One region of the Neobacillus sp. DHD-1R genome, then DNA from elsewhere that is predicted to be linked to it. Evidence: predicted binding sites of a transcription regulator. Region 1 holds the regulator's gene; the other holds the start of a gene.
The links. Region 1 encodes LexA, which represses DNA repair genes until DNA is damaged. Its sites were predicted from a motif close to CGAACATATGTTCG; they were not measured.
Positions count from the first base shown of each region.

Region 1 (4,432 bases):
TATATTATATTGCTCCTGCTATTAATTCAACAAATAGCACTAAAATAAGTAATAATCGTCACTTTGTTTCTTATTTTGACACTATAAGGAATGATATATGTGAAAAAAAAAAAAAACTCGCCAAATGGCGAGTATGTGTGTGGAGCCTCTTGCTTTGGCTATTATAATCGGGAACAGCCTTTTAATGAAGTCTATTTTTCTTTCTGGCTTTGATTTTTTCTGGTGTTACATCATTGCCTTCGGGATCAATGAACTTAGTGTTTGTTAGGGTATCAAGCATATTAGAACGGAAAGTCGCCAAATATTCACTTCTTAATTTTGATTGTTCTTTAGCTTCAATCTCCGTTAATCCTGTCGATTTTGCTTTTCTTGCCAGTTCGTTGATACGAGCCATTTTTTCTTTAGATAGCATTCAAGTACCATCCTTTCTATAGGATTAGACACTTGATTTTACTAAAAAAAAGAAGTTCTTACAAGGCAGAAGGATTATTCATCTTGTGACTCCATATACTCTTGATATCGTCTATGTACGGTTGCTTTTGAAATTTGGTAGCCAAATCCTCTAAGTGTGGCAGCAATTTCCGCAAAGGTTAAGTCATTTTTTCTTAACCGAATGATTTGATCAATTGGAACCTCGATTTTATCCCGGCCGGAACCCTCACCAAGGTTTTTTAAATTTTTTTCTGGTTTATAGCCTTGCTGAACGGCACGCTTCATGCCGCGTTTAATCTTTACATTATGAAGTTTCCGTTGGTACTCTTCTACCATACTGACGATTTGTAACACCATTGAATCAGATTCTGATAGTTCGAGTTCCCCGCTATGAGAAATACTATAAAGTTTGATTCCTTCTTTTAAAATGCAATGAAGGAGGGCAATTTTGGCATTCCCTCTGCCAAGCCGAGTCTCGTCCTGGATTAACAATGCTTGCACCTGTGAATCTTTTATCCGTTCTAATACCTCTAATATTCCATCTCTTTCAAAATCATAGCCGCTTGCTTGTTCTTTAATGATGGCATCAACCTCAAAGTGATACTGGCTCGCAAGTTGGATTAATTCCTCTTCCTGACGTTTTAATGAGGTTTCCTGGGTTTCTTTATTCGTGCTGACACGGCAGTAAATAATTGCTTTCAAATTCTATCCTTCTTCCTATTCTTCAGGGGCACTAGCTAAAATGGTTGTTGTTGGAGATACTTTCTTACTAACCGGAATGACAATTTCTTCACCTGGAAAAATTTGATCGTTAATATTTTCATTATGCTTCTTTACCCAGCTGACGAACTCATCATTGGATAATGAATGCTGTTCGGCATATTGGTTAGAGATTTTCCAGAGTGAATCACCTTCGGAAATAGTTACTTTTAAATATTGATCCTGGTCAGTAGGATGTTGTTTAAATGATAATATGAGAGCTAAGAAGCAGCTTAGTATAATTAGAGTAATAGCATATGAGTATTGGGTCCATAATTTTTTCATGTTTTCCACCTCTTATAGGAATATATGTTCTCTTTTTGATATCATCATTATAGTCCGAACGTTTGTTTGTTGTCAACTACATTTTCGAACTTATGTTTGTATAAAAATGAAGAACATGCTATAATTAAGCCAACAATAACCAGGCGAGGTGCATTTTATCATGGTAAAAATATCAAAACGGCAGCAGGATATCCTGGATTTTATAAAAGATGAGGTTAGAAGCAAGGGCTATCCTCCTTCGGTAAGGGAAATCGGTGAAGCAGTTGGTCTTGCCTCCAGCTCCACAGTACACGGTCACTTAGCTAGGTTGGAAAGTAAGGGTCTCATCAGAAGAGATCCAACTAAACCAAGAGCTATTGAAATTTTGGAAGTAGATGAAGCAGCCAATATCCCAAGAAACAAAGTTGTAAACGTACCAGTGGTTGGGAAAGTTACAGCAGGTATACCAATAACAGCTATTGAAAATGTAGAAGAGTATTTCCCTCTTCCAGAAAGTCTTGCTCCTTCGGATGAACAAGTCTTTATGCTGGAAATCATGGGTGAAAGTATGATAGAGGCTGGAATTCTTGATGGGGATTACGTTATTGTAAAGCAGCAGAAAAATGCTGATAACGGAGACATTGTTGTAGCAATGACTGAGGAAGATGAAGCAACCTGTAAACGGTTCTTCAAAGAAAAAGACTATATCCGCCTGCAACCAGAAAATTCCACGATGGATCCTATTATTTTAAGGAATGTTTCTATTCTTGGAAAAGTAATTGGGGTTTATCGTCATATACATTAAAACAAAAGAGCTGTGACCAGCTCTTTTTTTATTGGGAAAATTTTCAACTTTCATTCACAATTAATTACTATATTAAAAAATCAGTATTTTTACTCATTTTCATATTGCTAATATTTAATATAATTAAATTACACCATGATTTACCTTAGGTCCAAAAAATAAAAGGCTTAAGGAGTGTGGGAAACAGTGTTAATTGACATTATTTTCTCGATTGTGATTGGTGGGTCGGTGGGGGTCATCGGACATGTTCGAAAGAACGGAAAAATTATCATGCCTCGCAGAACAAAAAAATTTCTTTATCTCGGTTTTCTCGAAGAAGTACTTCTTGGTGCAGTTGCTTCGCTTCTCCTCGTCCTGTATACCGCTCCAAATTCATTGGTAGAAATCCTTATTTTTTCGATTATTGCTGGACTCGCTGGTGATGCCGTTCTGAATAGAATTAAATTATTAAATGAGAACGGTGAGAAGTAAATTTTTATAATGCCTCAGTAATCTATTACTGAGGCTTTTTGGTTTTTGTTGTAAATTAAAAAGCCCCGTCGCGTTAAGCGACAGGACTAATGAATCTTAGTACACGCTCATATATTGATCGCGTTCCCATTGGTGAACGACGGTGCGGAACATATCCCATTCAATTTCTTTAGCTTCAATAAAATGTTCTAGGATATGCTCTCCAAGACCAGCAGTGATCACTTCATCAGCTTGAAGTTTTTCTAATGCATGGGCAAGTGTTGCAGGAAGATCGATGATTCCTTCTTCGATTCTTTCTTCTTTACTCATTACATAAATGTTACGGTCGATTGGTGCTGGAGGAGTTAATTTATTTTTAATTCCATCTAGACCAGCTTTTAGAAGTACTGCCATTGCAAGGTATGGATTGGCAGCAGGGTCTACGCTTCGAACTTCTACACGAGTGCTTAACCCGCGTGAAGCTGGAATTCGGATTAATGGTGAACGGTTCATTGCAGACCATGCAACATAACAAGGTGCCTCATAGCCTGGTACTAAACGCTTATATGAGTTTACAGTAGGGTTTGTTACAGCTGTAAAGGCTTCAGCATGTTTTAGGATACCAGCAATGAATTGACGTGCATTATCGCTCATTTCTAAGTCGCCAGTTGACTCGTAGAATGCATTTTCCCCACCTTTGAATAAGGAAAGGTTCATGTGCATACCAGATCCGTTTACGCCGAATAATGGTTTTGGCATAAATGTCGCGTGAAGACCATGCTTACGCGCAATCGTCTTAACAACAAGCTTAAATGTTTGGATTTGGTCACAAGCTGTTAAAGCATCAGCATATTTAAAGTCAATTTCATGTTGTCCTGGAGCTACTTCATGGTGAGAAGCTTCAATTTCAAAGCCCATTTCTTCAAGCTCAAGAACGATATCACGACGGCAATTTTCACCTAAATCAGTTGGCGCTAAATCGAAGTAACCGCCTTGGTCGTTCAATTCAAGAGTGGGTTCACCTTTTTCATCTAATTTAAACAAGAAGAATTCCGGTTCAGGTCCGAGGTTGAAGTTAGTGAAGCCTAACTCTTCCATCTCCTTTAACACTCTTCTTAAGTTATTACGCGGGTCACCTGCAAATGGTTTACCTTCTGGAGTATAAATATCACAAATTAAACGGGCAACTTTCCCTTTTTCAGCTGTCCATGGGAATACTACCCATGTATTAAGGTCAGGGTAAAGAAGCATGTCAGATTCTTCAATACGTACGAAGCCTTCGATTGATGAACCGTCGAACATCATTTTGTTATCAAGTGCTTTTTCCAATTGGCTGCTTGGAATTTCAACATTTTTGATTGTTCCCAAAATGTCAGTAAATTGAAGACGGATAAATTTCACATTTTCTTCTTTTGCTAAACGTTGGATATCTTCTCTTGAATACTTTGCCATTTTCATTCCCCCTATTTTTTGAAAAAAGAATCATCATAATTTAATGGAAAAATCGAGACATATCGCCTTGGCGTAATGTGGATCGATTGTTTCTGCCTGAATGCATTAATTCGTTGCGAAGAAGCTTTCTTAGTTGTTCATCAGTTAAGTCTGTTTTGGCTTTTTCTTTTGGATTGTCAGCTAACTTAGATTGTTGCTCTTTGACTATGAACAATTGCTTAATGCCCGCCATGTTCACACCTTGGTCAATTAAATCTTTAATTTCTAACA
Region 1 covers NZ_CM173232.1:1,914,321-1,918,752, reverse strand. Annotated here, with positions in the region: gene AC3ANL_RS09210 (DUF896 domain-containing protein) at 182-412, opposite strand; gene AC3ANL_RS09205 (YneB family resolvase-like protein) at 487-1,134, opposite strand; gene yneA (cell division suppressor protein YneA) at 1,150-1,476, opposite strand; gene lexA (transcriptional repressor LexA) at 1,637-2,260, shown strand; gene AC3ANL_RS09190 (DUF4257 domain-containing protein) at 2,447-2,731, shown strand; gene glnA (type I glutamate--ammonia ligase) at 2,828-4,162, opposite strand; gene AC3ANL_RS09180 (MerR family transcriptional regulator) at 4,203-4,432, opposite strand, start outside.

Region 2 (4,432 bases), 1.7 Mb from region 1:
TTCATATGTTACAGTAAATATCAATTACCTCGGGAGGTGCCAATATGAAAAAGGCATTTCGTGCATTGTTTGTTTTATTATTCTTCTGGCTATCTCTCGGCTTGTACTTTACAAACCGGCTCATGTATATGAAAAAGAAGGATGAGGAATTAATCTTAAAACGGGAAAAGGAAGCCGGCCGGTATAATCCGGATGAATTTGAGTCCCTTCCAAAGCGGGAAGTGGACATTCCTTCTCCTTTTGGTTATCCAATCAAAGCCCTTTTGGTTGAACCACACCAGACCAATCGCTATATCATTATTTCTCATGGTGTGACCGAAACAAAAATCAATTCGATTAAATATGCGAATCTTTTCTTTGAGCGTGGCTTTAATGCGCTAATTTACGACCATCGTCGTCACGGGGAATCAGGCGGAAAAACAACCAGCTTTGGCCATTATGAAAAATTTGATTTAAAAACGGTTGTTGATTGGCTCAAAAAAGAAAAAGGACCTCATCTTGAACTAGGAATTCATGGTGAATCAATGGGGGCTGCTACTATGCTTTTATACGCTGGACTTTTGGAGGACGGCGCAGATTTTTACATTGCAGATTGCCCATTTTCTGATTTTAAAGAGCAGCTTGCCTACCTCATTAAAAAGGACTTCAAGCTCATTCCAGGTCTATTACTGCCCATCGGTGATGCCTTTTTACGCCTTCGTGATAAGTATTCGATTCGAAATGTTTCGCCCATTTCCGTCATTGAAAATATCAAGCATCCCGTTTTGTTCATTCACAGTCAAAAGGATGATTTTATTCTCCCTTCTATGACAAAAGATTTATTTGAGCAAAAAAAGGGACCTAAAATGCTCTTTATGGCTGCTAACGGCCGACATGCCCAGTCCTTTAATGAAAACCGTGCGGATTATGAACGCGTGATTGATGAATTTTTACAAAAATACGTTGATCGTGTATTACCTAGTTAAGAAAAGCGGAAGCGCCCGTTTAGCGACGTACACTAGTCGCTGGGCGCTCCTCTGTTTTATACATCTGTTATCCTGATGTCAGCAATTGCCTGAATGGGAATCCGGTGCATCTCTTTAAAGCGGTCTACCACATGAAGCCTTTGTGTTAGTTCATCCCAGTAATGAATTTTTCCAATTACGATTTCATAATTTCGGTTTCGATAATGGGTAATCGTAACAAACCGATCAAATTCAATTGCTTCGGATAAGATCTCGTTCATAAGCTCTAGCTGTTGTTCATCCATTTCCTTTTTCTGTTCGTATCGGTCTTCTTTTACCCAATCCCTGAGCATCTTCACATGTTCAGGAAGCATCATCGACGTCCATTTAATTCTCCCGCGGTCGCGAATCATCTGCATTTCCTTCTTTCATATTCAGAATCGATTATTACCTTTTATGTCCGCCAACAAGTGTCGCCCGGTGTTTAGCCGTTCCTGCCGCCGTATAAGAAACAGCCCGGAGTAGAGAGCCTGAACCAAAGCGCCTGCGGACGGAATCGACCACATAGCCTAGTTCTCTCCTCTTATAGGCACCCATGTCAAACAGATCAAGCTGAAGCTCTCGGTCATCAACAATATTGCTGATGGCAATTGAAATTTGCCGGACCGTCTTTCCAGTATAGTGCTCATGAAACAGCTCAAGACAAACACGGTAAAGCTCCATCGTCACATTTGTTGGCTGCTCGATGGTTCTAGAACGATGAAAACCGCCGCCAAATTCATCTTGGCTGTAACCGACTCCAAGACTAATCGTTCTTCCTGCCTTTCGATGTGTTCGTGCTCTTCGGGCAACTTCTTCGCACATTTCTAAAATAACCGCCTTAATTTCTTCTTCCTTTTTATAATCCCTTAGCAGAATTTGACTCTTTCCAAAGCTGATCTGTCCTTGGATAATTGGTGCCCCCAAATCGGAAAGATCCACCCCCCAAGCATGATAATAAAGCTGGTTTCCCATAATCCCAAATTTCTTTTCCAGCTTTTCTAAATCGTAGCGGGCTAACTGACCTACTGTAAAAATACCCATACCATTTAATGTTTTTTCGACACGCCTGCCAATTCCCCACATTTCTCGAAGGGGCGACACATTCCAAAGTTTTATCTGAACATCTTCATATGTCCATTCGGCAACTCCTTTTTTCTTGGCATCAAGGTCAAGGCAGAGCTTCGCTAATAACATATTGGGACCAATTCCCACTGCACATGGCAGTTGAAATTCCCGCTCAATATCACCCTTTATTTTTTTGGCAATCGTATGGGCATCGCCCCACAAATGAATGGCACCGTCTACTTTAATAAAACTTTCATCAACACTATAAACATGTATAGCTTCTTTTGGAACATAACGATTGAATACCCGGGTAATTTCTGTTGAAATGCGCAAATAGGTCGCCATTTTCGGCTCGACAACTTGAATCCTCGGATCATCGGGAATCTCAAACAGTCTTGAACCTGTTTTAATCCCAAATTCTTTTTTTAGACGTGGTGAGGCAGCAAGCACAACACTTCCCTGCCGTTCCTTGTTGCCAGCCACCGCTAAATAGCAATTCAAAGGGTCTAGTCCGAGGATGATAGCGGCACAGCTTGCATAAAAGCTCTTCATGTCCACACACAAAATTTGATTTTGCGGCAATGCGCTGTAGTCAATCATGACGTTCCCCCATTGTTTTTATCGAACGTTTGTTCTTTTTTATTATATTCACATTTTAAACGAATATACGTTCGTATTCAATGGTAATTTTTTGACACGTTTCCAACTGTAAAAAAGGATATAATGATGATGAGGTGTACATAGATGGAGAAAAAGCTTGTGGTCAAAATGATAAGAAATTGTTTTAAACAGTATGGTAATCCGGATTCCCTGCCAATTGGTGAGAAAGAGTTAGAGGAGCTGAATAGGCGAATTTTTAAAATAAAAGAAGAAGAACCTTCTGCGAATTTATATGATATTGTAAATGATATGGTGTATGAGTTTTTAACGGATTAATAAAAAAATTGAAGGAGGAATTAAGGATTCTTTTTCCGAAGGGTAGTTAGGATTACTACGATATTTGGGTTCTTTTATTTCTGAGGTTTAAGAAATTAGGATCTTGCTAGGCTCAGTACTTCCTTTTTTCATGTATTCAGTCGTTTAGGCACGCCATAAACTACCCGACACCCTCTTTTTTCTTGTGCTCGGTCGTTTAGAGTCGCCATAAACTACCCTACTCCTTCTCTTTTCTTATGTTCGGTCGTTTAGGCACGCCATAAACTACCCCACTCCTTCTTTTTCCTTGTGTTCGGTCGTTTAAGAATGCGATAAACTACCGAATTCCTTCTGTTTCCTCAAGTTCGGTCGATTACAAACACTCGATAACGGACTAGATCCCTGACACCATAAAAAAATCAGTCGTTTATAAACTCGACTGATTTTTTTCAGCTTCCTTAAATTCCCTTAAGAAAAAGCGCAAGCGCCCTGGTCAGCGGCGTATAGCCTCCTCGGAAAAGCTATCGCTTTTCCTTCGTGCGAAGTTAAGCTTCCAATGCTTACTCTTATAGAGCTGGACAATTCTCAAAGATTTTTATAATTTCTTAATTAAGAAACAAAGGGTCAGACCCCACAACCTCAGGCAAATCGCTGAACTTTTCGTAATAGGCGACTATTTTGAGTGTTAAACGTGAGGTCAGACCCTTTTGCACATCCACATAAATTTAAGAAAGAATTTCGCGTATATCCTCTTCCGTTAGGATAGAGTGACTTCTCTCCCCAGAATCAATAATCTCTTCGATCAAGTGTCTCTTTTTATCCTGTAACTCGCTCATTTTTTCTTCAATCGTTCCACGAGTAATAAGCTTAATCACTTGGACCACATTTTTTTGACCGATGCGATGTGCACGGTCAGCGGCCTGCTCCTCAACCGCTGGGTTCCACCAAATGTCATACATGATGACCGTATCCGCTCCAGTCAAATTGAGACCGGTCCCCCCAGCCTTCAACGAAATTAAGAAAAAGTCACGTTCCCCCTCATTATATCTATTGGAGATTTCCAAACGTTCTTCAGAAGGAGTTTGTCCATCCAAGTAGAAATAGGGAAGATCCTTCAATGCTAATTGTCTCCCAATCAGCTTAAGCATTTTCGTAAACTGAGAGAAAATGAGTACTCTTCGTCCAGAAAGTCTTGATTCCTCAACAATTCTCATTAGCATATCTAATTTGGCAGAGCTGCCTTTATACCCCTCGACAAATAGGCCGGGGTGACAGCAAATCTGCCGCAATCTTGTTAAGCCCGCGAGAATTTTGATCCGATTTTTTCGAATCGTATCCTTATCAAGGTGTCTAAAGGTATCCTCGCGCAGCTTAGCCAAATAAGCAGCATAGAGCTTCTTTTGATCAGGAAGCAATTCAGCAGTTTCCACAAACTCTAATTTTTCCGGAAGCTCAGAGGCCACATC
Region 2 covers NZ_CM173232.1:3,580,675-3,585,106, forward strand. Annotated here, with positions in the region: gene AC3ANL_RS17625 (alpha/beta hydrolase) at 45-965, shown strand; gene AC3ANL_RS17630 (YolD-like family protein) at 1,022-1,357, opposite strand; gene AC3ANL_RS17635 (Y-family DNA polymerase) at 1,392-2,651, opposite strand; gene AC3ANL_RS17640 (YqzH family protein) at 2,796-2,987, shown strand; gene AC3ANL_RS17645 (DEAD/DEAH box helicase) at 3,692-4,432, opposite strand, start outside.
Region 2: AC3ANL_RS17635 (Y-family DNA polymerase) is a predicted target of LexA. The motif match lies at 2,712-2,725, and genes of this name have one in related genera.